DNA from 2 places in the Bacillus sp. D48C genome. Region 1 is predicted to be linked to the other one. Evidence: riboswitches for the same ligand, from Rfam matches in the RefSeq annotation. Region 1 holds a riboswitch; the other holds the start of a gene.
The links. A riboswitch is a leader RNA that binds a small molecule or an ion and turns the genes downstream of it on or off. The one in region 1 is predicted to bind cyclic di-AMP.
Positions count from the first base shown of each region.

Region 2: another riboswitch for cyclic di-AMP. It lies ahead of ACLBXA_RS13980 (SipW-dependent-type signal peptide-containing protein); the one in region 1 lies ahead of ACLBXA_RS21285 (APC family permease).

Region 1 is NZ_JBKFAQ010000009.1:213,998-228,052, reverse strand. It holds gene ACLBXA_RS21340 (bifunctional S-methyl-5'-thioadenosine deaminase/S-adenosylhomocysteine deaminase) at 1-921, shown strand, start outside; gene ACLBXA_RS21335 (peptide ABC transporter substrate-binding protein) at 1,077-2,705, shown strand; gene ACLBXA_RS21330 (GNAT family N-acetyltransferase) at 2,757-3,287, opposite strand; gene ACLBXA_RS21325 (response regulator transcription factor) at 3,430-4,128, shown strand; gene ACLBXA_RS21320 (HAMP domain-containing sensor histidine kinase) at 4,094-5,194, shown strand; partial or broken gene ACLBXA_RS21315 (M23 family metallopeptidase) at 5,266-6,127, shown strand; gene ACLBXA_RS21310 (Nramp family divalent metal transporter) at 6,188-7,483, opposite strand; gene trhO (oxygen-dependent tRNA uridine(34) hydroxylase TrhO) at 7,963-8,922, shown strand; gene ACLBXA_RS21300 (hypothetical protein) at 9,080-10,555, opposite strand; gene panE (2-dehydropantoate 2-reductase) at 10,731-11,675, shown strand; gene ACLBXA_RS21290 (hypothetical protein) at 11,740-11,868, opposite strand; cyclic di-AMP (ydaO/yuaA leader) riboswitch at 12,009-12,155, shown strand; gene ACLBXA_RS21285 (APC family permease) at 12,300-14,055, shown strand, end outside.
Region 2 is NZ_JBKFAQ010000004.1:390,880-409,392, reverse strand. It holds gene thiO (glycine oxidase ThiO) at 1-12, shown strand, start outside; gene thiS (sulfur carrier protein ThiS) at 28-231, shown strand; gene thiG (thiazole synthase) at 234-1,004, shown strand; gene thiF (thiazole biosynthesis adenylyltransferase ThiF) at 997-2,016, shown strand; gene thiD (bifunctional hydroxymethylpyrimidine kinase/phosphomethylpyrimidine kinase) at 2,032-2,844, shown strand; cyclic di-AMP (ydaO/yuaA leader) riboswitch at 2,930-3,077, shown strand; gene ACLBXA_RS13990 (hypothetical protein) at 3,171-3,557, shown strand; gene ACLBXA_RS13985 (hypothetical protein) at 3,574-3,804, shown strand; cyclic di-AMP (ydaO/yuaA leader) riboswitch at 4,065-4,210, shown strand; gene ACLBXA_RS13980 (SipW-dependent-type signal peptide-containing protein) at 4,310-4,414, shown strand; gene kdpF (K(+)-transporting ATPase subunit F) at 4,411-4,491, shown strand; gene kdpA (potassium-transporting ATPase subunit KdpA) at 4,511-6,178, shown strand; gene kdpB (potassium-transporting ATPase subunit KdpB) at 6,192-8,282, shown strand; gene kdpC (K(+)-transporting ATPase subunit C) at 8,299-8,880, shown strand; gene kdpDN (KdpD-like non-kinase potassium sensor) at 8,937-10,091, shown strand; gene ACLBXA_RS13950 (MFS transporter) at 10,114-11,295, opposite strand; gene ACLBXA_RS13945 (MarR family transcriptional regulator) at 11,436-11,897, shown strand; gene ACLBXA_RS13940 (patatin-like phospholipase family protein) at 12,026-12,880, shown strand; gene ACLBXA_RS13935 (hypothetical protein) at 13,007-13,210, shown strand; gene ACLBXA_RS13930 (NCS2 family permease) at 13,308-14,609, opposite strand; gene ACLBXA_RS13925 (SDR family oxidoreductase) at 14,811-15,677, shown strand; gene ACLBXA_RS13920 (L,D-transpeptidase) at 15,744-16,505, shown strand; gene ACLBXA_RS13915 (hypothetical protein) at 16,609-16,860, shown strand; gene ACLBXA_RS13910 (DUF1540 domain-containing protein) at 16,894-17,109, opposite strand; gene ACLBXA_RS13905 (thioredoxin family protein) at 17,182-17,634, opposite strand; gene ACLBXA_RS13900 (disulfide formation protein C) at 17,647-18,066, opposite strand; gene ACLBXA_RS13895 (YhdB family protein) at 18,232-18,480, opposite strand.

The DNA.
Region 1 (14,055 bases):
GTAGATCAAGATGCAATTATGGAAACGGTATCAAGGAGCGGGATGCGAGCTGCTGTTTCAAGGACTTTATTTAGCTTCGGAACGAAAGACGATGAAAAGAAAGCGATTGAAGAAGCTGAGAAATATGTGAAGCGTTATTATAAAGAAAGTGGCATGTTAACTACGATGGTTGCACCACATAGTCCATATACATGTAGTACAGAACTGTTAGAAGAGTGCGCTCGTATTGCAGTAGAAAATCAAACAATGGTTCATATCCACCTTTCTGAAACAGAGCGTGAAGTACGTGATATTGAAGCACAGTACGGAAAACGTCCAGTAGAATATGCAGCGAGCTGCGGGTTGTTTAAACGCCCAACAGTTATTGCACACGGTGTAGTATTAAATGAAAATGAACGTGCATTTTTAGCAGAACATGACGTTCGAGTAGCACATAATCCGAATAGTAATTTAAAACTAGGATCTGGTATAGCGAATGTAAAAGCGATGCTAGAAGCAGGAATGAAAGTAGGAATTGCAACAGATAGTGTGGCATCAAACAACAATTTAGATATGTTTGAAGAAATGCGTATAGCGACTTTACTACAAAAAGGTATTCACCAAGATGCAACAGCTTTACCGGTTGAAACTGCTCTTACACTTGCGACTAAAGGAGCTGCTGAAGTAATCGGGATGAAACAAACAGGATCACTTGAGGTTGGAAAGTGTGCTGATTTTATTACGATTGACCCATCTAATAAGCCGCATTTACAACCAGCAGATGAAGTGTTATCGCACCTGGTATATGCAGCTAGTGGAAAAGATATAAGCGATGTAATTATTAACGGAAAGCGTGTCGTTTGGAATGGCGAATGTAAAACGTTAGATGAAGAGCGTATTATATTTGAAGCGAGTCGTTATAAACGAGGTTTACAAAGATAGATAATTATGTGGCAGTTGAAAAAGCTATCCTTTTTTAAAAGGATAGCTTTTTTCTCGAACGAATAAATATTCAAAAGAATGTCGCATCTTTCTGTTAGTATTTCTGCTATAATATATTACGCTTTATAATATTTTATATTTAAGGAGAACAACTCATGAAGCGAAAAAAGAGCCATTTAATGGTAATGGCACTTGTTACATCTTTATTATTAACAGCTTGTAATAATAAAGCGGATAAAAGTGACATAGAGGTTAAAAAACAAGTGTTAAATGTAACAGTATCAGAAGAAATTCCTTCTCTGGACACTGTGAAAACAACAGATGGTACATCAGCGCACGTTATGCAGAATATATTTGAAGGGTTATATGTATTAAATGATCAAGATCAGCCTACTCCAGCCATAGCAAAATCGTTTAAAAGAAGTGAAGATGGTAAGAAATATACATTTGACTTGCGTAAAGATGCAAAATGGTCAAATGGGGATAATGTAACAGCAAATGATTTTATGTTTGCGTGGAAACGTGCAATTAACCCTGAAACAGCATCTCAATATGCGTCCATGCTCTTTTATGTAAAAAATGCGAAAGAGATTAATAAGGGAGCAATGTCTCTAGATGAACTTGGAGTTACGGTTATAAATGATTATAAGTTAGAAGTTGAACTAGAACAGCCAATTCCGTATTTTTTACAGTTGTTAGCATTACCTATATATTTACCACAGCATGAATCATTTTTGAAAGAACAAGGAAACAATTATGCATTGGAACCTAGTAATCTCATATATAACGGTCCATTTGTATTAGAAAAATGGAAGCATGAACAAGAGTTTCAATTAAAGAAAAATGCTACATATTGGGATCAAAAGAAAGTGAAACTAGACGAAATAAACTTTCATATCGTGAAGGATACAATGACAGCTGTAAATTTATATGAAGCCGGAGATTTGGACCGGGTACCTATTAATTCGCAAGTTGTAGACAAGTATAAGGGGAATAAGGAATTACATATGTCGAGTGATTCTGGAATTGCTATGCTTCGTTTTAATGAAAAAAATACCGCGTTAGCAAATAAAAAGGTGCGTCAATCTATTTCATTAGCGTTAAATAAAGATGATTTCGTTGCTCACTTTATTAATAACGGAGCAAAACCTGCAAGTGGACTTGTACCAATTGGTCATGTAAATGAAGAGACTGGCAAAGATTTTAGAAAAGAAAACGGAGATCTTTCTCTATATGACTTACAAAAGGCGAAAAAGATTTGGGAAGAAGCGAAAAAAGAACTTGGAGTAGGCGAAGTAAACCTTGAGTTTCTAACATTTGAACAAGATAACGCAAAACGTATGGCAGAATATATAAAAGGTGACTTAGAAAAGTATTTGCATGGATTAACGATACAAATTAAACAACAGCCATTTAAGCAAAAATTACAGTTAGAACAAACAGGTGATTACGATATAACTATGGCAAATTGGGGACCTGACTATAAAGACCCAATTAGTTATTTAGAGTTATTTACGACAGGGAATCCGAATAATAAAATGAATTATTCTAATGTTCGTTACGATGAATTAATAAAGAAAGCGAAAACGGATTTTGTACTAGATAGGGAAAAACGATGGGAAGCGTTGCGAGAAGCCGAGCAGGTATTATTAGAAGATGCTGCGGTGGCGCCGCTTTATCATATTGGCTCAGCGTATGTACAAAAGGAGTATGTAAAAGGGATTGAAAAACATCAATTTGGTGGTGTTTATACTTATAAGAATGCTTATATTGCTAATGAATAAATACAAAAAACCTTACTTTTTAAAAGTAAGGTTTTTTACACATGAATTCTATTAAACCGATTTTAATAAAGCGTAAAAATTCGTATCATATGGGATATCATCTTGATACATATAATTTTTTAGAACGCCTTCTTTTTCAAAGCCTAATTTTAATAGTACTTTATTGGAAGCTTCATTTTCAAGAAATACAATTGCCCCGATCCGCTTTAAATGAATCGTATGGAAACCGTATGATATAACCTCAGAAACAGCTTCAGTCGCATATCCTTTTCCCCAGTGTTCAGGTAAAAAGGCATAACTTATATTGGCTCGTTTATGCTCAGAAGACCAATCGTGAAAACCAATGGTACCGATGAGTTCTTTCTTGTCTTTTAATTCGATTCCCCATTTTATACCGTTTCTTGCATTGTAACTGAGCTTAAAGTTATGAATGATTTGTTTCACTTGATCAACATCTTGTAACGGTTTTTGGCCATAATAGCGCAGTACATTAGTATTAGAAAAGCATTGTAGTATACGCGGTGCATCTTCTTCGGTAAGTTCTCTTAAAATGAGTCGGTCTGTTTTCAATATAGGAAACATGCTTTCACTCCATTTCTTTTGAAACTAGAATGTGTTGTTATTATATAATCTAGTCTGAAAATAAAGATTATTCAAGAGGGGAGTAAGGTTTTAATTTATGATAAAATTGATTGTGGAATATATTTCAAAAAGAGGTTTGTATATGGAGAAAAATTCAATTTTAATTGTAGATGATGATCAAGATATTGTTCAATTTATAAAAGTGAATCTAATGCAAGAAGGTTTTAAAGTTTTTAGTGCTCATAACGGAGAAGAGGCTTTAGAAATAATAAATAATAACAGTATTCAACTTGCTATTTTGGATATTATGATGCCTCAAATGGATGGTATAGAACTTTGTAGAAGGGTTAGAGAGAAACATAGTTTACCAATTATGTTTTTAAGCGCGAAATCATCGGATGTAGATAAGGTAATTGGATTTAGTACTGGGGCAGATGATTATATTGTGAAGCCGTTCAGTACAATTGAATTTATCGCAAGAGTGAAAGCTCAATTAAGAAGGTATACATATTTCAACCAAAATGCTGTTCAAGTAATGGAAAAGAAAATAAATATTAGAGGTTTAGAAATAGATGAAGTGTCGAGAACAGTAATGTTATATGGAGAAACAATGAATCTTACGAAAACTGAATATGATATTTTGTACTTAATGGCCGCTGCAAAGAATCGTGTGTTCACTATTGAAGAAATGTATGAGAGCGTTTGGAAAGAAAGAGCCTATGAAAGTAATAATACAGTAATGGTTCATATTGCAAGATTAAGAAATAAAATTGAAGAGAATCCAAAAGAGCCGAAGTTTATTCAAAATGTTTGGGGAGTCGGATATAAAATTGAAGATTAAATCATTACAAGGCATTAGAGCTAAGTTTTTTATTGCATTCATATGTAGCATTTTGTTAGCAACTGTAAGTATAATAGCGTTTCAAATTGTAATTGGAAATATATATAGTCATGTTACTGCGTTAGAGGAAAAATATTCATTTTTATATTTTATAGTTTTTTTGATTTTTACTACAACATACTTTGCATTCATGACAAAAACGATGATGAAAAGATTATCTCAAATTAATAAGAACGTGAAGAAAATAAGTGATGGTAATTTTGAAATACATATACCTATTTCGAAAAGCGATGAGATTGGTGAACTAGCGGCAAATGTTAATAGAATGGCGAAAAGTTTAAAAGAGTCTATTGAGAATGAAAAAAAATCACAGGAAATGAAAAATGAAATGATTAGTAATATTTCTCATGACTTACGAACGCCAGTAACATCTTTAATAGGTTATGCGGACCTGTTAGGAAATAAACTTCATTCAAATGGAGAAGAATGTGAAGAGTATGTAAGTATATTAAAGCGAAAAAGTTATGAATTAAAAAATCAAGTAGATGATTTATTAGAATACTGTCAAATAAATTATAGAGAGATTGAATTACATAAAGATGAAATAGATATGAAAGCATTAATTGAACAAATCATGATTGACTTTGTACCACAATTAGATGATGCCAATATGAGCTTTTATATTAAAAGTGATGAAGTGCTACATGTAGAAGTTGATGTGGCACTTATAGTGAGACTATTTGAAAATGTAATAGGTAATAGTATTATGTATGGAAAAGATGGAAAGGAAATTGCAATTGGAATTTCCAATAAAACAATGAATGTTGAAGTAGAAATTAAAAATTTTGGACAATGCATTCCGAAAGAGGACCTTCCTTACGTTTTTGAGAAATTTTATCGTAGTGAAAAATCACGTAGCTCTCATACGGGTGGGAAAGGAATAGGACTTGCAATTTCGAAAAGTATAGCACAGCTCCATCAAGGGGATATAACTGTACGTAGTAACGATAAAGAAACAGTTTTTACTGTAAAATTACCGCAGTATAAAAAAGTAAGAAAGTCGTAAGTATTTCTTTCATATGTCGTAATTTTTACTTTGTATCATTGAGAAAAAGGATATGAGAGTAGGGATACGACATGTGGAAGAAATTTTTATTAGTAATTATAGTTCCTTTTTTAATTATAAGTTGGAGTTTAATTTATGTAGCTAATGGTGTTACATCAGTCTTTGTTTGGTGGTGTATACAGGCTTTTAGTGTAATTTCAGTTTTTCTCTTAATAGGATCAGTAATAATGTTTTTTTTTGAACGGCATTTTTAGAAAGCGGATAGATAGAACGCTACTTTTAATTATTCTGTTTTCTATCATTGGAGCTTGGCCTGTCGGTTGGTTTGCTAATATAGGTAGAATTGCTTATCCAGCAGATATACAATCGATGAGTCCTAAAGCAGTAGTTCGTGTTCCTTTGAATGAACGAGCATTGATAGGTTGGGGCGGTGATCGGTTAGAAACGAACTATCACGTTATAAAACCAAATGAAAGGTGGGCATATGATATCCTTATGCCGCCTGCTGAAGTGAAAAGTAGTATGTTAGAGGATTATGGAATATATGGAGCAGAAGTAATGGCACCAGCTTCTGGAACAGTTGTATCTATTAATAATGATGAAAAAGATGTAGTTCCAGGAGAGGATGATTTTCAGTCGATGGCGGGGAATCATATTTATTTACGACTAGATGAATCAGGGACATTTTTGATTCTTGCCCATTTAAAGAAAGGCTCAATTAAAGTGAGGGAAGACCAACATGTAAATGAAGGAGAGGTTCTTGCTCAAGTCGGTAACTCCGGAAGTTCAAGTGAGCCGCATTTACATATTCATCATCAAAGGCAGGATCCGTCCAAAGTAAATATGTTTTTTGCGGAAGGATTGCCACTTTACTTTCGAACTGAAAATGGTGTCATGATGCCGGAAAGAGGGACATACATAAGTGGTAAGTAGAAGAAAATCATTTCATCCAAAAAGGGTATTCCAAATTAAAATTGGAATACCCTTTTTTCATTACCCTACAAACGTTTGATACAGTAAGAAAATATTTAAAATGATAACGAGTGCTGCAATTATCCATGCGATAAATGTTGTTATACGGTGGTTAACGAGTGCACCCATAATCTTTTTATTACTTGTAAACATAATAAGTGGCACTAGTGCAAATGCAATACCAAATGATAAGACAACTTGACTCATAACGAGAGCGTAAGTTGGATTTACACCTAAAGCGATAATAACTAGTGGTGGAATCATTGTAATAAATCGACGTAAATATAACGGAATATGCATGCGAATGAATCCTTGCATAATAATATCACCTGACATTGTACCGACAGAAGAGCTTGATAAACCTGCTGATAAAAGTCCAATCCCAAATAATGCAGCCGATACAGGACCTACTAAGTTGGTAAATTGAGTGTAAGCAACATCTAAATCTTCAACGTGCATACCGTTTTTAAAGAATAGTGCAGCTGCTACAATTAACATACTTGCATTAATTGCTCCAGCGATAACCATTGCAATAATAATATCGATAAATTCGAAACGAAAAATCTTTTTCTTTTGTTCGTCAGTTGTTCCAACCACGCGGCGTTGTGTTAATGCAGAATGCAAGTATATTGCATGCGGCATAACTGTCGCACCTAAAATCCCTGCTGCAAGTAATATACTGTCTACACCTTGGAATTTCGGAATAAATAGTCCTGAAAGAAGGGGACTTAATTCTGGTTTTGCATAAAAAACTTGGATCCCAAATGCTATTACTACAATAAAGATCATCCCTGTAATAATAGCTTCTAGTGAGCGAAATCCTCTGCGTTGAAACTCAAGAATAATAAATGATCCGACTGCTGTAATTAAAGCAGCTGGTAACATAGGTATTCCAAATAATAAATACAATCCGAGTGCTGCCCCGATAAATTCAGCTAAATCTGTAGCCATAATAACGAGTTCACCTTGTATCCATAAGCCGATAGACACAGGCTTTGGAAAGTTTTCACGAGCTATTTCAGGTAAATTGTTTCCTGTAGCAATTCCTAATTTAGCCGATAAAGTTTGGATTAATACAGCCATTAAGTTAGAAGCGAATATAACCCATAATAGTAAATATCCATATTGTGAACCAGCTGCGATATTTGTAGCAAAGTTGCCAGGATCAATATAAGCAACGGACGCGATAAAAGCGGGCCCTAAAAATGGTAACAGTCTTTTCCAGCCTTTTGTTTCTCCACTTAAAGCTAAGTGAGCTGATTGTACAGTTGTACTTTCAGAAGGGAGATGTTCATCTTTTGTTATATCTTTATTCATAGTAGTTTTCCCCTTTAAAATGTTAACTTGATGAAATTATTGTATTTATTCTTACTCATTATTTCAATACATTTAAATATGGTATGTGATAATTTCATTTGAACACGAAAGTTTCCTTAATGCAAATTATATGCCTTTATGCAATGGATGGTGTGATAATGTAAAATGAATTGGGAGTTTATGGTGTGATGACATGGGGAAACATAGTGAATTAAAGGGCTGTTTTTGAAATTTATGTGAACATAAAGCCGATAATACAGCATATTAATTGATGGAATTGCATTTGTATGATATATAATATATTGGGATTACAACATAACCATAGTGTTTTGATGTGTAATCTTGTTTTTTTATTTTTGTTAACTGATAGAAAATAGTATAAAGAAAAGAAAATGGGATTCATTTTCTTATTATATATGTTTTGATATGAACGTTAACTTATACATGATTTTAAAAATTAGATAGGTGGTAGAAATACATTGGCAACTACAAAACCATACAGAGTATTACTATATTACATGTACACAACAATTGAAAATCCAGAAGAATTCGCGGCAGAGCATTTAGAATTTTGTAATTCACTTGAATTAAAAGGAAGAATTCTTGTAGCAAAAGAAGGTATTAACGGAACTTGTTCTGGAACTGTAGAGCAAACAGAAAAATACATGGAAGCAATGAACAATGATCCACGTTTTGATGGTATCGTATTTAAAATAGATGAAGAAGAAGGGCATGCATTCAAGAAAATGCACGTACGTCCTCGTCCAGAATTAGTTACACTTCGTCTAGAAGATGACATTAACCCACACGAAATAACTGGGAAGTATTTAGAGCCAAAAGATTTTTATGAGGCAATGAAACAAGAAGATACAGTTATCATTGATGCACGAAATGATTATGAATTTGATTTAGGACACTTCAAAGGTGCGATTAAACCTGATATTGAATCATTCCGTGAATTACCAGATTGGATTAGAGAAAACAAAGAAACACTTGAAGGTAAAAAGATTTTAACTTATTGTACAGGCGGAATTCGTTGTGAGAAATTCTCAGGTTGGTTAGTTCGTGAAGGTTATGAAGATGTGAGTCAGCTTCACGGCGGAATTGTAACGTACGGAAAAGACCCAGAAGTACAAGGTGAGCTTTGGGATGGACAATGTTACGTGTTTGATGAGCGTATCGCTGTACCAGTAAATCAAAAAGAACATGTTATCGTTGGTAAAGACCACTTTACAGGTGAACCATGTGAGCGCTATGTAAACTGTTCAAATCCAGAATGTAATAAGAAAATTTTATGTTCTGAAGAAAACGAAGCGAAATATTTACGTGCATGTTCTCATAAATGTCGTGTAAGTCCACGTAACCGCTACGTAATACAACATGAATTAACGGAAGAGCAAGTAGCTGCTGCATTAGAGAAAATCGAAGCAGGGAAGTAAGCTGAATTCGTATAATAAAAAGGTACTCCAAGCTTTATTTTGGAGTACCTTTTTTGTTATACGGTTCTGTCATTTGTCGGTAATTCGATATATTTGAAAAATCGCTGATAAAAATTTCATTTACTGCAGCATACCACATATTTGGAAATAACCTTCTTTAATTTTTATCCTCTTTTTCTTTTACAGCAGACAGTACAGTTTGTTTTACCCATGCTTTTCTTCTTTTGTGCTGCACAGCCCATTGGTATAACCCTTGAGCCCCTAAAATAAGTGAAATGACAATGCCGCTAATCGCAATTAATAGAGCGAAAAATTCAAGAGGTGACGATATTTTGTTTGAATCGGTGTTTCTTAGAAGATCGATCATAGTAAACCCTAACATTTGGCCTACTACAGAGTAGAGCGTTAAAATTAATAATAAGAGACTATCTTTTTTTGAGGCGACATTTTCTTGATATTTAAACAAACTATCAAGATTTTGTTTCGCGTTCGAGTATAAAACCTCAATATTAAAAAGTTTTCTTAAGCGGAAGAAAATATCTTCACTTTGTGATTGAGATACTAATTCTAAAGAAAAATAATTAGCAGTGAACGAATTAATCGAATAAATTAATTTCTCTATTTCATTAGTATCTTGTTCAATATTTAGCTCAGCATAGGCGTTTGCCATTTTTAATAAAACAATTTTATGGAATAGGTTTAATAATAAAGCGTAATAAAATTCTCCGTACATTTGACTAGCAAGTTTATCGATTTCGCGTTCTCCTTCATTTGTTACACATGTAAAAATATGTTCTTCCATAATGAAATAACGATTTGGAGCCCATCTCTGGTAAGCGTGTTTTTTTAAATAGTTATGAATGTAAGGAAGGTTACTTGCACTCACATATGGCTTACCATCACTTGTTAATCCGGAAAGACTGGAAGTACGATAAACATCCACTTCATTAAGTTCCATACCTTCTTTTAGTGACAATAAAGTTTGGACGTACATTCTCTGGTCTTCAAAGAAAGGGAAGGTTTGAAAGTATGAACTTCTTAATCTCTTCTTTTCAAAGAAATCAGTTACGCCATGAAATAAATAACCAAAAATGAATTTCTCAACTTGGGAATACTTTTTTCCGTTACATTCAATACAAATAGACTCATTTGTATCAGTTTTAGTTTCAAGTACACGGAAGCGATCTGCGAATTCGATTGCTTCAGATAAAGTCATGTTTGGAGCAGTGTTTACTTCTGTTCGAATTGTTAAGAAGCCAAGTTCATAAGGACAAAGTGTTACATCAATAGAGTGTATCTTGAATGGAATTGAAATAAGGTTTGTTGTTAAATGTCCAGTTAAGTTAAGATCTTTTGAATAACGTTGCAAGCCCTTTTGATGCTCTGAGTGAGGAAAGAGAATTTTATTTGTAAATGAAAGATAGTATGCTTCCATATTTTGATGTGAAACTTTAAACTCCCCATAATATGTATTTTCATCATCGAGATGATCGAGCCGAAAAGGACGAAAATCGTTTTTTTGTAAGAAAGGGAACATATTTTGTTCATATCCAGTTTTAAACGAAAACGGGAATATAAATTGGAATATAGCTGTTGCTACACCTTTTTCCTCAATTGTTTGTATTGCCTCCATCTACATTGTTTCCTTTCCATATATGCTATAGAAACAACATGCCCAAATTTATTTGAAAATAACCACTGTTTTATACTCAATTGAGAGTGAAAATTCAGCTTATTTAGCAGAGGACATGTATAATGTTATGTATACTAAAAGTTGTAAAATTGTATTTTGAAAAGGGGGATGCTGTATGCGGATTTTAGTATTAGGCGCTGGTGGAGTCGGAGGGTTTTTTGGTGGCAGATTAGTCGAAAAGGGAGAAGATGTTACATTTCTTGTTCGTAGTAAACGGAAAAAACAATTAGAGGAAAGAGGACTTGTAATCCGAAGTGTTAACGGGGATTTTTCCTTCCAACCGAAATTAATAACGAAAGAAGAGAGAACTTCTCCATTTGATGTCATTTTATTTTCAACAAAAGCGTATCACTTAAACGAGGCTATTCAAGATTTGAAGCCGTTTGTTGGCGAAAATACTGTAATCATTCCATTGTTAAATGGTATCGCTCATTTATCACTACTACAAAAAGAATTCGGCGAAGAAAAAGTAATTGGCGGTTTATGCTTTATCGAGACGACGTTAAACGATCAAGGAGAAATTGTACAAACTAGTGCTGCCAACAGACTTGTGTTTGGAGAAATTAAGTCTCAAAATTCAGAGAGAGTAAAGCATATTTCTAAAGCATTTGCAGGTACGAAGTCTAGTTTTGTTTTAAGTGAAAATATTACGCAAGATATGTGGCATAAATATTTATTTATTACTGTAATGTCAGGTGTGACAACGTTAATGCGTGCACCAATTGGACCAATTCGTGAAAGTGAAGGCGGCCGTGATTTTATCCGTAATGTGTTTGAGGAATCTGTACAAATCATGAGAGTATTAGGAGCTCCAGTAAAGGAAAATATTGCCCAGGAACATATGAAAACGATTGATAAAATTTCGTATGATATGAAGTCATCGATGCAGCGTGATATGGAAAAGGGTTCATTTATTGAAGGGAAGCACTTGCAAGGATATTTACTGGATGTAGCAGAGAAATTTTCTATAGCGGCACCATTATTAGGAACTATATATCAAAATTTAAAGGTGTATGAAGAGATGACCTTTAACAAATCTGTAATAGAATTAGATGTATGAAAAAATAAAAAAGATAGCAATATATAAGTGTATTGCTATCTTTTTTATTTTTTTGTATGACAAATCATTTATTTCTTTTCGTTCTATCTGTCAAATTTATTTCCTGTTCACGTTTACCATATAACTGATTAATTTCATTTGCTACTGCATCTAAATATGAATCGGAAAAAATAGGCTTCTTTTCTTTAGACATATGGGTCTCCTTTGTGGATTTTTTAGTATTCATTATGTATATTTCTCAGCGGATTATGCGCAATCATTTTAATTTTTTTCTTATTAAAAATTTTTGTTTACTTTTTGAAAATAAAGGAGTATTATAATCCACAGTTTCAATTTTCTAAATCGCTGAAACCGCATGGTACGGGGGACCCGTTTTTACGGATTAGTACATAATCCGATGGGGTGAATCCTTGAAAAAGGTAGGGCTACTCATAGGCCCGAATCCGACAGCTAACCTCGTAAGCGTTATATTGAGAAGGAAGGTGGAGCTTGTGCGACAAAAAAAATAATGTCTACAAGTCTATTTCGCTATGGCTTGTAGACATTTTTTGTTTTCTGAAGAAATAGTTTACTGGCTGTAACAAGCAGAAAAGTTCGTACAAAATTATTGGAGAGTGGACAGCATTGGTTTCATCTATTAAAAGATTTTTAATTGGAAGACCGTTAAAATCAACGGAGCTTGGAGAACAAAAGCTTAATAAAACGAAAGCTTTAGCTATTTTATCTTCTGACGCATTGTCATCAGTTGCTTACGGTCCAGAGCAAATTTTAATTGCTTTAGCAGGTGTTGGAGCGATCGCCTATTGGTATTCCATTCCGATCGCTGTTGGGGTATTAGTATTATTGACAGCCCTTATTTTATCTTATCGTCAAATTATTTTTGCTTATCCGCATGGCGGGGGAGCGTATGTTGTATCAAAAGAAAATTTAGGGATGAATCCAGGCTTAATTGCTGGAGGATCTTTATTAGTTGACTATATTTTAACTGTTGCGGTAAGTGTGTCCGCGGGTACAGATGCAATTACTTCTGCGTTTCCTAGCTTACATGCACATAACGTAATTATTGCGGTTATATTTGTTATATTAATTACGATATTAAATTTAAGAGGAGTAACGGAATCAGCTTCCGTGCTAGCATATCCTGTTTATTTATTCGTTTTAGCACTATTTATATTAATTGGTGTGGGCATATATAATATTTTAACTGGTCATGTTTCACCTACTTTACATGCGCCGATTGGAACACCAGTTGCAGGAATTAGTTTATTTTTATTACTAAGAGCATTTGCATCAGGTAGTTCTGCTTTAACAGGTGTTGAAGCAATTTCAAATGCAATTCCGAACTTTAAAGATCCTGCGCCAAACAATGCTGCAAAAACATTGCTTGCAATGGGTGCATTACTTGCTGTGTTATTTTCAGGAATTGTATTTTTAGCTTATTATTACGGAGTGACTCCGAGTAAAGAAGTAACAGTTGTTTCTCAAATTGCTGAACAAACATTTGGACGTAATTTCATGTACTATTTCATACAAGGTACAACAGCTTTAATATTAATTCTCGCTGCTAATACAGGCTATTCTGCATTTCCTTTATTAGCGGTTAACCTTGCAAAAGATAAATTCATACCGAGAATGTTTACGATTAGAGGAGACCGTTTAGGTTACTCAAACGGTATTATTATACTTGGAGTTGCTTCGATTATTTTAATTGTAGCTTTCCAAGGACAAACAGAACATTTAATTCCACTATATGCAGTAGGTGTATTTATTCCATTTACACTTTCTCAAACAGGGATGGTATTAAAATGGCTTCGGGAAAAACCTGAAGGATGGGCTTTAAGATTAACGGTTAATTTAATTGGTGCAGTTATTAGTTTTATCGTAATGAGCATGTTCTTTTTAACTAAATTTGCACAAGTTTGGTCGATACTTATTTTCTTACCTGCAATCATCTTCTTATTCCACAGAATTAAGAAGCACTATGATGCGGTAGGTGATCAGTTAAGTTTAAAAACTTGTGAACCACTTGTTCCGATTAAGGGAAATGTAATCGTCGTTCCGGTAGCTGGTATGACTCACGTAGTAGAAAATTCATTGAACTATGCTAAGGCTCTTTCGGCAGATCAAGTTATTGCTGTATATGTTGCTTTTGACAGGGAAGAGGAAAAGAAATTTGAAGAGAAATGGAAAAAGTGGCAACCTGAAGTTAGGCTTGTTACATTACATTCTCATTATAGAAGTATTATCCAGCCGCTAACGAAGTTCATCGATACAGTGCAATATAAGGCAAGTGAATCGAATTACCGCGTTACGGTCGTTATACCACAGTTCATTCCGAAAAAAGGTTGGCATAACATTCTTCATAATCAATCCAGTTTAC
Region 2 (18,513 bases), on a different contig from region 1:
AAAACGGTTTAGAAAGGGGATGGAAGTTTGAATTTGAAAATTAATGGTAATCAAATTGAAGTGCCAGAGAGTGTAAAAACAGTAGCCGAGCTACTTACACATTTAGAGCTAGATAACAGAATTGTTGTAGTAGAGCGTAATAAAGATATTTTACAAAAAGATGATCATACAGATACATCTGTTTTTGATGGAGACCAAATTGAGATTGTAACTTTCGTAGGAGGCGGTTGATTATGTTAAACATTGGACCATTTTCATTTCATTCTAGACTTTTATTAGGAACAGGTAAATTCCCTGATTTTGACGTGCAGCAAAAGGCAATTGACGTTTCTGAAGCTGAAATTTTAACGTTTGCAGTACGTCGTATGGATATCTTTGATGCAAAGCAACCTAATTTATTAGAGAAACTTGATGTGAAAAAATATACGTTATTACCAAATACAGCAGGGGCAAAAAACGCTGAAGAGGCTGTTCGTATTGCAAAATTAGCAAAAGCCTCTGGGCTTTGTGACATGATAAAGGTAGAAGTTATTGGTGATGATAGAACGTTATTACCTGATCCGGTAGAAACGTTAAAGGCATCTGAAATGTTACTAGAAGAAGGATTTATCGTACTTCCGTATACATCTGATGATGTTGTATTAGCACGTAAATTACAAGAGCTTGGCGTGCATGCGATTATGCCAGGAGCATCACCAATCGGTTCAGGGCTTGGTATTGTAAATCCATTAAATTTGAGCTTCATTATTGAACAAGCGACAGTACCAGTTATCGTTGATGCCGGTATTGGTAGTCCAGCTGATGCGGCATTTGCAATGGAATTAGGAGCGGATGGTGTGTTATTAAATACGGCTGTGTCAGGAGCAAAAGATCCTATTAAAATGGCACAAGCAATGAAATTAAGTATTGAGGCAGGACGTTTAGGATTTGAAGCAGGTCGTATTGCACGTAAGCGTTGTGCAACTGCAAGTAGTCCTTTAGAAGGAATGAGCGTAGTTGAATAATCGATATTCTCGCCAAGAACTATTTTCTCCAATTGGAGAAGAAGGACAGCAAAAGATAAGAGAAAAGCATGTGCTTATTATCGGTGCAGGTGCATTAGGTAGTGCAAATGCAGAGATGTTTGTAAGAGCAGGTGTTGGCAAGATAACAATTGTTGACCGTGATTATGTAGATTGGAGTAATTTACAAAGACAACAATTGTATGCAGAGAGCGACGTAAAGAATAATCTTCCAAAAGCTATAGCGGCTAAAAAACGTTTAGAAGAGATCAATAGTGATGTAACAATAGAAGCTCTCGTTCAAGATGTAACAGCTGAAGAGCTAGAAGAACTTGTTACAAATGTTGATGTAATGATTGATGCGACTGATAATTTTGAAACACGCTTTATTGTAAATGATATAGCACAAAAATATTCTATTCCATGGATTTACGGTGCATGTGTAGGTAGTTACGGTCTTTCTTACACAATCCTTCCTAGTAAAACACCATGTTTATCATGTTTATTACAGTCGATTCCGCTTGGCGGGGCAACATGTGATACAGCGGGTATTATATCACCTGCTGTATCTCTCGTCGTTTCTCATCAAGTAACAGAAGCTCTTAAACTGTTAGTAGAAGATTACGAATCACTGCGAGATGGACTTGTGTCATTTGATGTATGGAAGAATGAATATTCATGTATGAATGTGCAAAAGCTTCGTAAACACAATTGTCCTTCGTGCGGAGAGAATGCGATATACCCGTATTTAAATAAAGAAAACACATCGAAAACAGCAGTTTTATGCGGGCGAAATACAGTTCAAATTAGACCACCTCATAAAGAGGAAATGGATTTTGAGAGGTACAAAAAGCTGCTGGATGATCGTGTAAATGATTTAAATGTAAATCCATATTTATTATCATTTTCTGTGGAAGAAAAGAGATTAGTTGCTTTTAAAGATGGTCGTGTACTCGTACATGGAACGAAAGATATAAGCGAAGCAAAAACGATTTATCATCGCTATTTTGGATAGAAAAGGATGAGTGGGATGAAAGTGAATAAAGCTTTAACAATTGCAGGGTCTGATAGCGGCGGCGGTGCTGGAATTCAGGCAGATTTAAAAACATTCCAAGAGCTTGGTGTATACGGAATGACGGCTATTACGGCAATTACTGCTCAAAACACGCTTGGCGTTCAAGGGGTATATCCTGTTCCGTTAGAAGGTATTACAGAACAGCTGAATTCAATTGGTACGGATTTAACACCAGATGCAGTGAAACTAGGAATGTTATTTAGTAGTGAAATAATTCAAATTGTTGCAGAACAAATTAAAAAGTTTGGCTGGAATAATATTGTGCTAGATCCCGTTATGATTGCAAAAGGCGGTGCATCATTATTACAGCAAGAAGCAGTTCAAGCATTAAAAGAATATTTATTACCAGTAGCAACTGTTATAACACCGAATGTCCCAGAAGCAGAAGTGTTAACTGGGATGGAGATTCATAATATTGAAGATAGTAAGGAAGCTGCAAAAGTATTGCACGAATTAGGTGCTAAATATGTGCTTATGAAGGGCGGACATGCAGAATATCAAGGTAATGAAGTAATTGATTTCCTCTTTGATGGAGAAAAATTTATTGAGTTTAGAAGCGAGCGAATTCCTTCAAAGCAAACGCATGGAAGTGGGTGTACATTTGCTTCAGCGGTTACAGCAGGACTTGCGAAAGGATACTCAATTAAAGATGCTGTTCAAGAAGCAAAACGATTTATTAGTATAGCAATTGAAGAGCCATTGAATATTGGTAGTGGTCATGGACCGACGAATCATTTTGCGTATAAAGTGAATAGAACGCGTGTATAGATAAGTGAAAAGCCAGTTTTATAACTGGCTTTTTTTCTGTTTACTTTTTCAAAATACAGGAGTAATATATCAGCCAGAATATATTTTTTTGTAAACGCTGAGTCCAATTATATGGAGCGGAGGAACCAATTTGTGCGTCTGCACTAGGGGTGAATCTTTCAAATTTGAAAGTAGGGCTACTCTCAAAGTCCGAATCCGACAGCTAACTTCGTAAGCGTCTTGAGAGAGGACGGTGCCATGATGGATACATCACTTCATCGATCTGATTAGTATAGGGGAATATCAATCTATGTTTGATTTCTTTTATACTAAGGAGGATGAGGTACATGGAACTAACACTTATTTGTGTTGGAGAAGAAAGTAAGGTAGATAGTTTAAGAGATCTAGTATCATTTCAACATGAGTTAATTATTTTTACGGCAAATGAAGAGATAGCGGCTGAAGTTAGGAATTGTGGGTTTGATTGGACTTATAGTTGCAGTAAGGAGCAGGACTTTACTAGTATTTGTGAGTGTATTAAGAAGGTGATTTTACTAGGAGATGAGCTTCCAATCGTTAGTTTCTTCACAGAACACATTCGCTTTTCTTTTCAAGCACCTATTACTGTTGTTACAAGGAATAAACGATATCCAGCGAGGCTCTATGAAACAATTGGAGCTAAATTTGTCGTGTTTACGAATTGTGATAATATTTCTTTTTTATTTTTTGAATAGGGTGGAGGAAAAGAAGATGAAAGTGTTGTTACTAGGAGATATAGCGAATCGTTGGGCGATATCAGTAGAGCGAGTTCAAGAATTGGTGGTGCTGGATCCTATTTTTCCAAGGCCCTATATCATATTGCCATCGAAAGACGCTTTATATTTAAAAACAGATGTTATCGAATATGAGCAGCTACATGCAGAATTGTCACAAGTTTATATTCGCGGGAGAAATTTACGTGCTTTTTTACGAGGAGAATAAATAGTGAAATAAAAAGAGCGAATGCTAAGTGCAACAAGCTATGCACTTTATGTCATTCGCTCTTTTTATTTCGTATCGAAAAGATCATTTCTGTGAAAATGAAAGAAAAGACGAGTAAATAGATGAAAGAATATTAATAATACTCAATGTAAGCGTTTAAATAGATGGATATTTTCTTATTTTCAGTAATTTACCCCTTTACAAGTGAAATATAGAGGAGTATATTTACTCTCATAAATCATTCATAAAATTTCCAAAAAAACCTAAAATCGCTGAGTTCCAGAAATGGAGCGGGGGAACCAATTTTGTGCATCGTCACTTGGGGTGAATCTTTCAGTTTTGAAAGTAGGGCTACTCTTTAGGCCCGAATCCGACAGCTAACCTCGTAAGCGTTTAGAGAGGAGGTTTACTTTTTGTTGTTCATTTTTTGAACACTGAGTAGAGCTCAGTGTTCTTTTTTAATATTTAAATGGTAAATTTTAACAAAATGAAGAGAGGGATAGTTATGTTAGATGTTGTAATGGTCGGGATTTTTATTTTATTAGTTGCATCGATGGCAAGTCTTGCAAGTTGGTCAGATAAAGTTGTGAAAGAAGGAAAGCAATCATGATGATTGTCTTATCGGTTATAGTCGCAGCAATTACAGTGTATTTAGTGTATGCATTATTAAATCCAGAGAAGTTTTAATTAGGGGGAATCATTCATTATGATTTGGGTTGCAGTCATTATTACAATGCTCTTGTTTATTTTAGTAGCAAAGCCAACGGGGATTTATTTAGAGAAAGCTTTTCAAGGTAGCAAAACGCTAGATAAAGTATTCGGGCCTTTTGAAAAACTTATTTTTAAAATTACAGGTGTAAAAGCATACAATCAAACGTGGAAACAGTACGCATTATCATTAGTTTTACTCAATGGATTTATGATTGTTGTCGTATATTTCATTTTCAGATTACAAGGTGTGTTGCCGCTAAATCCAGCACATATTGAAGGAATGGAGCCTACGCTCGCTTTTAATACAGCAATTAGTTTTATGGCTGATACAAACTTACAGCATTATAGCGGTGAAAATGGTTTATCTTATTTATCACAATTAATCGGAATTACATTTTTAATGTTTGCAGCACCGGCAACGACATTAGCACTCGTTATGGCATTTATAAGAGGACTTGCTGGAAAAGAACTTGGTAACTTTTTCGTTGATTTTACGAGAGCGTTAACGAGAGTGTTTCTTCCTATCGCATTTATTGCGGCACTAGTTTTTGTCGCACTTGGCGTACCACAAACGTTAGATGGGGCGGTTACAGCACAAACGATTGAAGGTGCAAAGCAAAGTATTTTACGCGGACCTGTTGCATCATTCGTTTCCATTAAGGAACTTGGAAATAACGGCGGTGGATTTTTCGGAGCAAACTCTACGCATCCTTTCGAAAATCCAGGACAAATGAGTAATATTTTGCAAATGATGCTTATGATGTTATTACCAACAGCACTTCCATTTACGTACGGACGAATGGTCGGAAATAAAAAACAAGGCCGCATCCTTTTCGTGTCACTATTTATGGTATTTTTACTAGGGTTTATAACGATTACGACATCTGAACTAAACGGGAACCCGGCATTAAATGGAATGGGTATCGAACATGTACAAGGAAGTACAGAAGGGAAAGAAGTACGATTTGGAACAGTATTTTCTTCACTATACGCAACAGTAACGACAGCTGCTGAAACAGGCGCTGTTAATACGATGCATGATACGTTAACACCAATTGGTGGTCTAGTTCCCCTCGTAAATATGATGTTAAATACAGTGTATGGCGGAGTTGGAGCAGGCTTTGTAAACATTATTATGTATGCAATTATCGCGGTGTTTATATCTGGGTTAATGGTTGGACGGACACCAGAGTTTTTAGGTAAAAAGATTGAAGGTAAGGAAATGAAATTAATCGCAGTCACGATTTTATTTCATCCATTGCTCATTTTAGGATTTTCGGCATTAGCTCTTTCAACAAATTTAGGAACGGATGCTATTTCTCATTCCGGTTTCCACGGTTTAACACAAGTTGTATATGAATATACATCGTCAGCTGCGAATAACGGATCTGGATTTGAAGGATTAGGAGATAATACACCGTTTTGGAATATTACGACTGGTTTAGTTATGTTTTTAGGACGCTACTTCAGTTTAATTACGATGCTAGCTGTGGCAGCTTCGTTGAAAGAAAAAACGGTAGTGCCAGAAACAGTTGGAACGTTCCGTACAGATAATAGTTTATTTGGTGGCATCTTCATCGGAACAATTGTAATTGTCGGTGCATTAACATTTTTCCCGATGTTAGTACTCGGACCAATTGCAGAATTTCTTACATTGAAGTAATGGAGGGTAAATGATGAGACCGGTAGTAGTAAAAGAAAAACAATTAAATAAGTCACAAATACATGCTGTAGAAGATGAAGTTAGACAAGCGAAAACGATGGATCGTGATATCGTAACACATGCGATGAAACAATCCGTTGCGAAATTGAATCCGAAAGTCATGATAAAGAATCCGATTATGTTCGTTGTGGAAATTGGGTTTATCATTACGTTCATTTTATCTTTTCTTCCAAGCAGTTCTAGTAGTATACCAGGATGGTTTAATATAACAGTTTCTCTTATTCTATTATTTACAGTTTTATTTGCGAATTTTGCAGAAGCATTAGCAGAGGGTCGTGGTAAAGCGCAAGCCGATTCTTTAAAGCAGTCGAAGAAAGATGTGTTTGCAAATGTTGTAAAAGAAAATGGAGACATTGTCCAAGTTTCAGCAACTGATCTTAGAAAAGGTGATGTTGTTATCGTAAAACAAGGAGAAATGATTCCGAATGATGGTGAAGTAATCAAAGGATTAGCGTCTGTAGATGAATCTGCAATTACAGGAGAATCAGCTCCTGTAATAAAAGAAGCGGGTGGTGATTTTTGTTCCGTAACAGGTGGAACGATGGTGGTAAGTGATGAAATTACAATTGTTATTACGAGTAATCCTGGTGAATCATTTATCGACAAAATGATTTCTTTAGTAGAAGGAGCTGCTCGTCAAAAAACGCCGAATGAGATTGCTTTAAATACAGTATTAACGAGCTTAACTCTTATCTTCTTGATCGTCGTTGTGACGTTGCCGATTTTTACAAATTATTTAGGTTTTCAAATTGATACAGCTGTACTCGTAGCATTGTTAGTATGTTTAATTCCAACGACAATTGGTGGTTTGCTATCAGCGATTGGTATCGCTGGGATGGACCGGGTGACAAAATTTAACGTGTTAGCGATGTCAGGGAAAGCAGTAGAAGCTGCGGGCGATATTAATACAATTATTTTAGATAAAACGGGTACAATTACTTTTGGAAACCGGATGGCTCATACATTATTGCCTGTAGGAAATGAGACGATTGAGCAAGTAGGGAAATGGGCCGCGATTAGTTCAGTTTTAGATGAAACACCAGAAGGTCGATCAGTTATAGAATATGTAAAAACGAAAGCTATATCATATAATCGAGAAATTGCAGAGCAAGGTGATTTTGTTCCGTTCAAAGCAGAAACGAGAATGAGTGGTGTGGATTTACAGGATGGAACGAAAGTGAGAAAAGGTGCTGTAGGTAGCGTAATTGAATGGGTTAGGTCACAAGGTGGAACGATTCCGAAAGATGTAAATCAAAAAGCAGATTCCATTTCCAAAGAGGGCGGGACACCACTTGTAGTTGCAGTGGATAATCGTATTTACGGTTTAATTTATTTAAAGGATACAGTAAAGCCAGGTATGCGTGAGCGTTTTGAACAATTGCGCCAAATGGGGATTAAAACGGTTATGTGTACAGGTGATAACCCGTTAACAGCAGCAACGATTGCAAAAGAAGCAGGGGTAGATGAGTTTGTTGCTGAGTGTAAGCCAGAAGATAAAATTGCGGTTATTAAAGCAGAGCAAGATAAAGGGAAACTTGTAGCGATGACAGGTGATGGTACAAATGATGCGCCGGCATTAGCGCAGGCTGACGTTGGATTAGCGATGAATAGTGGTACGACAGCTGCGAAAGAAGCCGCGAATATGATTGATTTAGATTCGAACCCGACAAAAATTATTGAGGTTGTAGGAATCGGTAAGCAATTGTTAATGACGCGAGGTGCGTTAACGACGTTTAGTATTGCGAATGATATAGCAAAATATTTTGCGATTATTCCAGCAATGTTTACACTTGCGATTCCGCAAATGGAGGCATTAAACATTATGAAACTAACATCACCACTGTCAGCGATTTTATCAGCATTACTATTTAACGCTGTTATTATTCCATTACTCATTCCGTTAGCGATGAAAGGTATCGCATATAAACCAATGAGTTCGAATGCACTACTTGGCCGAAACCTACTTATTTATGGACTTGGCGGAGTGATTGTACCATTCATTGGAATTAAAGTAATTGATATGATTGTCGGCTTGTTTATATAAGGAAGAGGGGAAAAAGATGGAGAAGAAACAAAGTATACTATCACCAATTATCCGTATTACTTTTACATTTCTAGTGTTGTGTGGACTTGTATACCCACTTATTGTTACTGGTATTGCACAAGCAGTGATGAAGGATAATGCGGATGGAAGTCTAATATATAATGATAAAAATGAAGTGATTGGTTCTAAATTAATTGGTCAAAACTTCACGGATCCACGTTATTTTCAAGGGCGTGTTTCTAGTATTGAATATAAGGCTGAAGCATCTGGTTCAAATAACTATGCACCATCTAATCCAGATTTAGAGAAACGAGTAGAGAAAAGTATTGAAGAGTGGAAGAAACAAAATCGGGCTGTTCCGGTAACAGAAGTGCCGATTGATCTAGTGACGAATTCAGGTTCAGGGCTAGATCCTGATATTAGTCCGCAGGCAGCTTCTGTGCAGGTGGATCGTATCTCTAAATTAACGAATATTACGAAAGAAACGCTAAATCAGTTGATTAAAGATCAAACAGAAGGTGCTGCACTTGGCTTATTTGGAGAGAACCGCGTAAACGTTTTAAAGTTAAATTTAGAATTGCAGAAACTACTGAAATAGAAACAACGCTACCTCAATCTAACGGATTGAGGTAGCGTTGTTTCGAAAGAAAGGTTGTGAGTGTTTTGTATGCGGATGACTATAAACCAACTTTTCAAAGGCGAACACCAGAAGAGTATTTAGAATATATTCGTCAGCAAAACCGCGGGAAGTTAAAGTTATATGTAGGAGCGGCTCCAGGAGTAGGAAAAAGTTATAAAATGCTCTTTGATGCAAGAGAAATGAAAAAGGATGGTACGGATATTGTAATTGGTTTAATTGAAACGCACGGTAGAAAAGAGACGGAAGAAGCAATTGCTGATTTAGAAAAAGTTCCTTTAAAAGAAATAGAGTATAAAGGGAAAGTATTTTATGAACTCGATGTGGAAGGAATTATAAAACGTGCACCGCAAGTCGTTGTTGTGGATGAACTTGCGCATAGCAATATTCCTGGATCTAAAAATAAGAAACGTTATATGGATGTACAGGAATTGCTAGATGCCGGTATATCCGTCTTATCAGCTTTTAATATTCAACATTTAGAAAGTGTTCATGACATTGTTGCTCAAATTACGAATGTTAAAGTGCGAGAACGTATTCCAGATTTTATTTTACAAAAAGCAAATGAAATTCAGCTCGTTGATGCAACGCCGGAAGTATTAAGGAAGAGGTTAATAGATGGAAAGATATATAAGGAAGAAAAAATAGAGCAAAGCTTACAAAATTTCTTTACGCTTAATAATTTAGGGGCACTAAGAGAATTATCACTTCGGGAAGTGGCAGATGATATGGACGAGAAAATTAGCCAAACAGTAATAGAACCGATTGGTGTAAAAGAAAAAATTCTTGTTTGTGTACAATACAGTTCGACAGCGGAGAAATTAATACGACGGGGATGGCGCATGGCTGATCGGTTAAATGCTGAATTGTACGTATTAAACGTTGAGAGGGAAAATATAGATTCTATTTCAGCTGGGAAAAAGCAGACGATTGAAGAGTGGAAGTCGTTAACGAATCAATTTGATGCGAGTTTTGTTTTAGAAGAGGCAAAAGGAAGAAAGCCAGCGGATGTTATTATTGAAGTTGCGAAAAGACTACAAGTAACGCAAATTTTACTCGGACAATCAGCAAGAACAAGGTGGGAAGAAATTCGAAAAGGTTCAATTGTAAATGAAATTATGAGAGAAACGAAGTATATTGATATTCATATCGTTGCAGATCAAAGAGTTTAGAATAGAGACCATCTATAGGTCTCTATTTTGCTTTTTGTACAGCCTGAAAACGTAGCATTTTCATTGCGCATAAAATGATAAATAGAAATGTAATTGCACCTAGGAAGAAAATCCAAAAGTAATTTTGATTAAATACAAGAAATCCACCTACAAGTGGCCCTGTGCCCATACCGAGATAGCGTATGAAGTTATACATACCGATGGCTGTTGCGCGTTCTTGTACGAATTCCTCCGTTAATAAAGTAGTGTGAGTTGGCATAGAAAGTCCCATACTAAAACCGTATAAAGATGTAACGATAATGATGAATGAGATATTGATGCTATATGTGAAAGAGAATAAAGTGACACATATAATATTGAAGAAACTAGTGATGAATAAAGCTTGCTTTGTTGTGAGGCGTTTTTGCAAAAGCTTGTAGCAATAACTTCCTAGCATGATAGAAAGAGACATTGGTACAAACATAAGACCAATTGCATTTGCAGCTAAATGAAATGAATTTGCTAAAATGCTCGGTAAAAAAACGAGAAAGCAAAAGTAAATACAAAATTGAATGAAGCCAATAAGAGTAATAGAAAATCCAGTTTTATTTTTTAAGATAAGAGAGTAATTCTTTTGTTCTTTAGACCGCTTAATTACATTTGGCTTTGTTTCTGGAAGTAGTGAAATGTTTATAATTAATAAGATAATGCCAAGTGTAGATAAAAAGAGAAATACAGATAAGTGACCATGTATACTGCCAAGATAACCACCTATGAGTGGAGCCATTGCAGGTGCGAGAGCAAGTAACATTTGATACAGGCTCATCGCTTCTCCGCGTTCTTTTCCTTCAAATAAATCGCCGATAATCGTTGCTGAAACTACAGGTATAGCCGCTATTCCTATAGCTTGAACAGCTCTAAAAAAGAGAAATAAATAAATGTTTGCCGAAAAAGCACATCCGATTGAACCAATTGTACTAATGACTAAACTAGGGATAAGGACAGATTTTCTCCCTTTTGTATCAATTAAAGGTCCATATACGAGCTGCATAATTGCAAGAACGAATGTGAAAAGTGAAACTGTTACATTTACAAGATAAAGAGAAGTGTGAAAAGAATTTTGAATCATCGGTAAGATAGGTGTGTAAATATTTTGAGCGAAGGAACCGAGTAAGGCACTAATACAGACAACATATAAAATGAAAGTTAGTTTAGATTTTTTCATCTTGTTAACCTCCTTGTATTTTAGTTTCCTTGGAAACTAAATTTATTTTAACATGATTTTCTCACTTGTAAAGATGAAAAAATAATTTTAAAATGGTATATAGTTAAATTGTTTCTTTGGAAACTTGGGAGGCGAACGGATTGAAGCATACAACGAAGCAAATGGAAATACTGTCGGACATTCGTACACTTTTGCATAAAAAAGAAGAACATTTAAAACGACAAAACGAGAAGTTTTTTTATGAGACAGGTGTAAGTAGTATGTCTTTATCTGAGTTACATGTAATCGAATGTATCGGAAAAAATGGTTTGATGAATGTAACGGCAATCACGATAGAAATGGGCATGACGAAGGGAGCGATCTCTAAAATTTGTACAAAGTTGTTTCAAAAGCAATTCGTTGAGAAGATGCAAATGTTAGATAATCAAAAAGAAATCTTCTTCCGCTTAACGGAAAGTGGGAATGAAATATATATAGCTCATGAAAAATTGCATAAGCAAGCTGAAGAAAAGTGGCTGTTACTTTTAGATGGTTATACGAAAGCAGAGCAAGACTTTATTCAAAGGTTTATAAAGGATGTCTCAGATCATTTGGAAATATAATTGGAAGAAAAAACTCCTTTTTCTCAAGTCTTTTGAATATAATTTCTGAAAGAACTCATATATAATAGAAAAAGATACTTAACATGGTGAATAATTAAAGAGTCAATATATATAGAGGAGAGAGTAACATGCTTGAAAATACGGGGTTAGTATTAGAAGGCGGCGGTATGCGTGGTGTATATACGGGCGGGATATTAGAATATTTTATGGAACAAGATTTATATTTTCCATATGTAATCGGTGTATCAGCTGGTGCTTGTCATGCAGCGTCGTATCTTTCCAGACAAAGAAATAGAAATAAAACAGTAAATATTGATTATGCATCACACCCGCAATATTTATCGTATAAAAACTTATGGAGAAAACGCCAATTATTTGATATGGAGTTCATTTTTCATGAGATTCCAGAAAAGCATGTACCGTTTGATTTTGAAACATACTTTAATAGTCCAGAGCGTTTCCTTGTAGGCACAACAGATTGTGAAACAGGACAGTCTGTTTATTTTGAAAAAGAGGGGACAAATGATGATGCACTAAATTTATTACAAGCATCTAGTTCATTACCTTTCATTGCACCTGTAGTAAATTACCGTGGTAAGCAGTTATTAGATGGAGGAATTTCTGATCCGATTCCAGTTCGTAAAGCGCAAGAAGATGGATTTAAAAAATTAGTCGTTATTTTAACGAGAAATCACGGTTACGCGAAGAAAAAATCAAAGTTTGGATGGATTGCAGCGAAAGCGTATAAAAAATATCCGAACCTTGTTAACACGATGCTGAATCGTTATGAAGTGTATAATGAAACGCTTCACTACATTGAAAAAGAAGAGCAAGCGGGTAATTTATTTGTTATTCGCCCAGAAGTGCCGCTTCAAGTAGATCGTATGGAAAAAGATACAGCAAAACTACAAAATTTATACGAGCAAGGCTATGAAGATGCAAAGAGACAGTTTGCAGATTTACAGTCGTTTTTACAAAAATAATGATTAGGCTGCGGAGAAGAATTTCTCTGCAGTCTTTTTATTATTGGTTTCAATACCGAATGTTGGTTATACACGTTTTTAGATTATGGTATAATATGGATAAAAGTATGTGAAGAGGTGATACATATGGAAAATGTATATAAAGGACTTAGACATACTGGATTTATTATGATGTTTATTTTTGGTAGCGTATTTTTACTTCGCTGGTTTATTCATGATGAAATGTTATTAGATCAACTTATTAGTTTTAGTGTGGGCATAGTAATGGTTATTTCATCAGTTTTCATTCAAAAGTATAGTAAAGAATTACAGGTAGAAGAGAAATATTAAAAGGTTATAAGCTCCTTCATATTTTGGAGGGACCGTTATAGTTTGAATGATTGTTATAAAAGAAAAGTAGAGCATCGGATTTCGATGCTCTACTTTTTTAATGTGGTAAGAATATTAATTGATAAGCAAACAAAATTCCAAATACATATACAAGTGGGTGAACAGCACGGAATTTACCTTTTGCCACTTTCATAAGTGGGTATGAAATAAATCCAAGAGCGATACCTGTTGCGATACTTGATGTAAGTGGCATGCTTAAGATTACTAAGAATGCTGGGAATGCTTCATCAAATGCGTCCCAATCGATGTGGCGAACTGATCCCATCATAAGACTACCAACGATAATTAATGATGGTGCAGTAATAGCTGATACACCAGAAACGGCACTTACTAATGGTCCGAAGAATGCTGCTAGTGCGAATAAAACAGCTACTGTAACAGTTGTTAAACCAGTACGACCACCAGCTGCAACACCAGCAGATGATTCAATGTAAGCTGTTGATGGTGTTGTTCCGAACATAGAACCGATTGTTGCTGAGAATGAGTCAGATAGAAGAGCTCGTCCTGCTTTTGGAAGCTTTCCGTCTTTCATAAATCCACCTTGTTGTGCAACGCCAAGTAATGTACCTGTTGTATCAAATAATGTAACAAGGAAGAATGAGAATACAACGCCGTATAATCCGTAGTTAATTACGTCAGATACAGCAGTAATTGGATTTGAAACGATAATTCCTTCTGGTAATCCAGGCATTGATGTAACACCGTTTGAGAATGTTAATTGTCCTGTGAAGAAAGCGATAATACCAGTTAATAGCATACCGATAAATAGTGCGCCATTTACATTTAAAGACATAAGGATAATAGTAATTCCAAGTCCAGCTAATGCTAGTAGAACTGGAGCAGAGTGAAGATCACCAAGTCCAACTAAGTTTGCATCATTTTTTGTAACGATACCTGTTAAACGTAAACCGATAAAGGCGATAAATAGCCCGATACCAGCAGTAATTGCATGTTTTAAGTTTTCAGGAATTGCTTCCATTAATTTTGTACGGAAAGATGTAAATGATAGCAAAATTAAAATCATACCTGCTACGAATACAGCAGAGAATGCAATTGCGAAAGTCATGCCTTCATGCGCTTTTACAACAGAGTAAGAGAAGTAAGCATTTAATCCCATACCTGGTGCAATTGCGATTGGTAAGTTTGTAAAGATCGCCATAAATAATGTTCCGACAACAGCAGCGATAATTGTTGCTGTAAATGCTTGTTCAAATGGAACACCTGCATCCCCAAGGATGACAGGGTTTACGACAATGATATATGCCATTGTTAAGAAGGTAATAATACCTGCCATAATTTCAGTTTTAATAGAAGTTTTATGTTTTGAAAGGTTAAACATATAAACATCCTTTCTGTTTACGAATAATTTTCACAACAGTTATATATAATATTCGTTTTTTAACTATTTTGCAATAGTTTTGTATAAAAAGTTTACAACAATTCATATTTTGTGTCTTAAATTCGAATATTAATCGTAACTTGATGTGTGAATTTCAGTTTTTATTATGCACATTATAAGGAAAAGGAGTTGAAAGAAGCTATGCCACAGCAAAAAAACTTTGTAACAATGCCAGCGCAACATCAAAATAAACAGCCTGGTATTGAATCATTAATGAATCCACTTCCGCAGTTTGAAGATTCAAATTATAAAGGTAGCGAAAAGTTAAAAGGAAAGAATGTATTAATTACAGGGGGAGATAGTGGGATTGGACGAGCTGTTTCCATCGCTTTTGCGAAAGAGGGAGCAAATATTGCGATTGCTTATTTAGATGAGGAAGAAGATGCAAATGAGACGAAACAACGTGTTGAAAAAGAAGGAGTAAAGTGTGTATTGTTGCCGGGTGATTTAAGTGATGAACAGCATTGTAAAGATGTTGTTCAAGAGACCGTCCAGCAGCTAGGTAGTTTACAGGTTTTAGTAAATAATGTCGCGCAGCAATATCCGCAGCAAGGACTAGAGTATATTACAGCAGAACAGCTAGAAAAGACTTTTCGTATTAATATTTTTTCTTATTTTCACGTTACGAAAGCAGTACTTTCTCATTTAAAACAAGGAGATGTCATTATAAATACGGCATCTATCGTTGCATATGAAGGAAATGAAACGTTAATTGATTATTCCGCAACAAAAGGAGCTATTGTTGCTTTTACAAGATCACTTTCTCAATCATTAGTACAAAAAGGAATTCGTGTAAATGGTGTTGCGCCGGGACCGATTTGGACACCGCTTATTCCATCGAGCTTTGATGAGAAGAAAGTCTCTCAGTTTGGGAGCAATGTCCCGATGCAAAGGCCTGGTCAACCATATGAGTTAGCGCCGGCATATGTATATTTAGCGTCTGGTGATTCTTCTTATGTTACGGGACAAATGATACATGTAAATGGGGGCGTTATTGTAAATGGATAGTTTTCATTTATAAGAGCAAAGTAAAGCTAATTACAATTATTATGGTGAGCGCTAGGGGGGATATAGGTGAAAAGGGTATGTTTCGTTTTACTATTATTTTTCTTCCTACCGGTTAGTGCTTTTGCTGATACAGATCATTTAATATTAGTGAATCTTACCACAAACCAGTTGTCTTTTTTTGAGAATGGAAATTACACAAAAACATTTCCAGTAACGACTGGAAGAGATCGTACACCTACGCCTGAAGGTAATTTTTGTATTATAACTAAATTTAAAAATAAAGAATACCATCGAAAAAAAATAGCTGGGGGTGCACCGAATAACCCTCTTGGTACGAGATGGCTTGGGCTAGATAAGAATGAATATGCGATTCACGGGACAAATCGGGAATGGACGATTGGAAGTAGGGAATCAAATGGCTGTATTCGCATGCATGACAGGGATATACAATGGTTATATGACCGAGTACAATTACAAACAAAAGTAATCATTTCTCGTTTTCATACGAGCCCCGAATATGAAGCGAATAAGCTTGGTTATCGCGTTGTGAGCTGGAATGGACGAAAAATAGAAGAAGAACAAATTGGAGTACTTACGTTAGTAGACCGCGCAGATATATATTGGCAAGAACCAAATGGACAGTTAACGAAAGTGAAAACGGTATTGCCGAACGAAAGATATCCAGTGTACTCAAAGCGAAAAGATGGAATATATTATATAGGAAACAATTCGTATATTATAGATGAAACAGGAGAGAAAATTCGTTACGAGCAAATTCCTTCTTCGATCTTAAGTAATATATATAAACGGAAATACAATGTTCCGTAATGGCTACCGTATTACAGACGGTAGCTTATTTATACTTGGAGTTTAACTGCAACTATTGTATTTTGCTGAATATAATACAGTACAGATAGGGGGCGGTTATATTATGAAAAGTGAATTTGCGTTTAAAGTTTTCTTAGTAACGACCTGTTTATTTATCGTGTATTTATATGCGTTTCTCGTCTTTTCTTTTTATGTTCCATATGTTGATTTAATATTATTCTTCGGATTTATTTGGGCGTTTGTGAAAGCGAGGGAAGGAGAGAAGAGTATATATCGGCGCATTACCCTATGCGGGACGGCCGTTCTCGTTATTTTATATTTTTTTATTATGCATGATTTTTGGAGAGGGATGTAAAAAAGCATACGATGAATCGTATGCTTTTTATGTTTAATATTTAGGCTTAAATGTATGACAACAAGTCTCTACACTCGTTGCTACAGAACTTTCTAGCGTCTCGTTTGTTAAAACAGCAGCTGTATATGAATCATTTTCAGTTTGACCAGTTTCATCTGCATCAGGCTGAACGACGATCGCACTTGCTTGACAAAAGTTACCTTGTCCCCAAAAAGAACAGTTGGAAACAGAACATCTTACTTCTGGCATAAAACCCCCTCCTTATACATTAGTGTGGGATTTTACGCCCATTTCATGTGTAGAAGGAGTTTCCTTTTCTCGTTACTTTTTCGTTTGCTCAAGCCATTCTTTTAATTTGTCTTTTGGCTGTTCACCGCTAATACGGCTTACTTCTTTGCCATCTTTAAAATGAATGATTGTTGGTGTACCTTGAATTTTATATTCATCCCAAGGAGCATCTAATTTTTCAATATCCATAACTTTCATATCAACGTTCAAGTCTTTAGCCATCGGCACTACGACAGGAGATAATTTTTGGCAATGAACGCAAGATGTTTGATAAAAGTATACTGTTTCTTCTTTTTTCTCTTTTAAGTTCTTTTGAAGATCTGAAAGAGAGATTTTATTTGTGTAGTAGTCAGAACCGTTTGTCTTACTTTCAGTAGGATTATCAATTTTTTGGCTAGTAGCATTTTTTTCTTCCATTTGTGTTACTGCAAAAATTGCCACGAACAAGGCGATAATAATACCACCAAATATAAGCATTTTTTTCATTCTTTCATCTCCTTATTTGTTTTTGATGACAATAAAGCTACAAACAGCGATTGTAATAAAGCCGATAAGTGCTAAAAACGGGATTGTCACAAAGCCGAACCAGTTTATGTATTCTCCCGTACATGGTACACGTCCACAAGCTGCCCCAGCTGCTGAAAATGCTGCGACTTTTTGAATTGCATAGTGATATAAAGAAATACAAGCACCAATAGTTGCGATTGGTAAAGAATAAGTTGCGATGCGATAGTCTTTCTTTGCCACAGCGATACCGAGCCATAAAACGAATGGATACATAAAAATACGTTGATACCAACAAAGAACACAAGGCTCAAATTTCATGATTTCGGAAAAGTACAGACTTCCTAGTGTAGCGATAAAAGAAGCTCCCCATGCGGTAAGTAAAGCATATTCTTGCTTTTTTTCTCGTCCCATATTTTATACCTCTCTTATAATAGTTACATACTAAATTATAGTATGAAGTGGTATGGAAAAGAAAGAAAAAATATGTTTATCAATAAAAGTTTTATAAGGAGAAACTTTTATTGATATAAATATTTTAAAAAAGCGCCATTCTCCGGAAGAGAATAGCGCTATAGTTTACATTTGAATTTGTTCTACTTCTTCTACATGCGACTTTTGGGATGCGTGGTCAATATATTGAAATAGGAGCTGCAATTGTTTATCAACTTCTGGTAGTTCTTTACTGTATTGATAAGCGTGTAAAAAATGCTCAATACGCTTAGAAAATAATTGATCGTTCGTTTGAACCATGAGAACGAGTAATTTATCCCAATTACAGCAATACGTGTAATAGAGAGCTTTATCATAGTCGTTATATGTTTGCACTGTGTACCCTCCTTACCGAGAGTTATATATAGT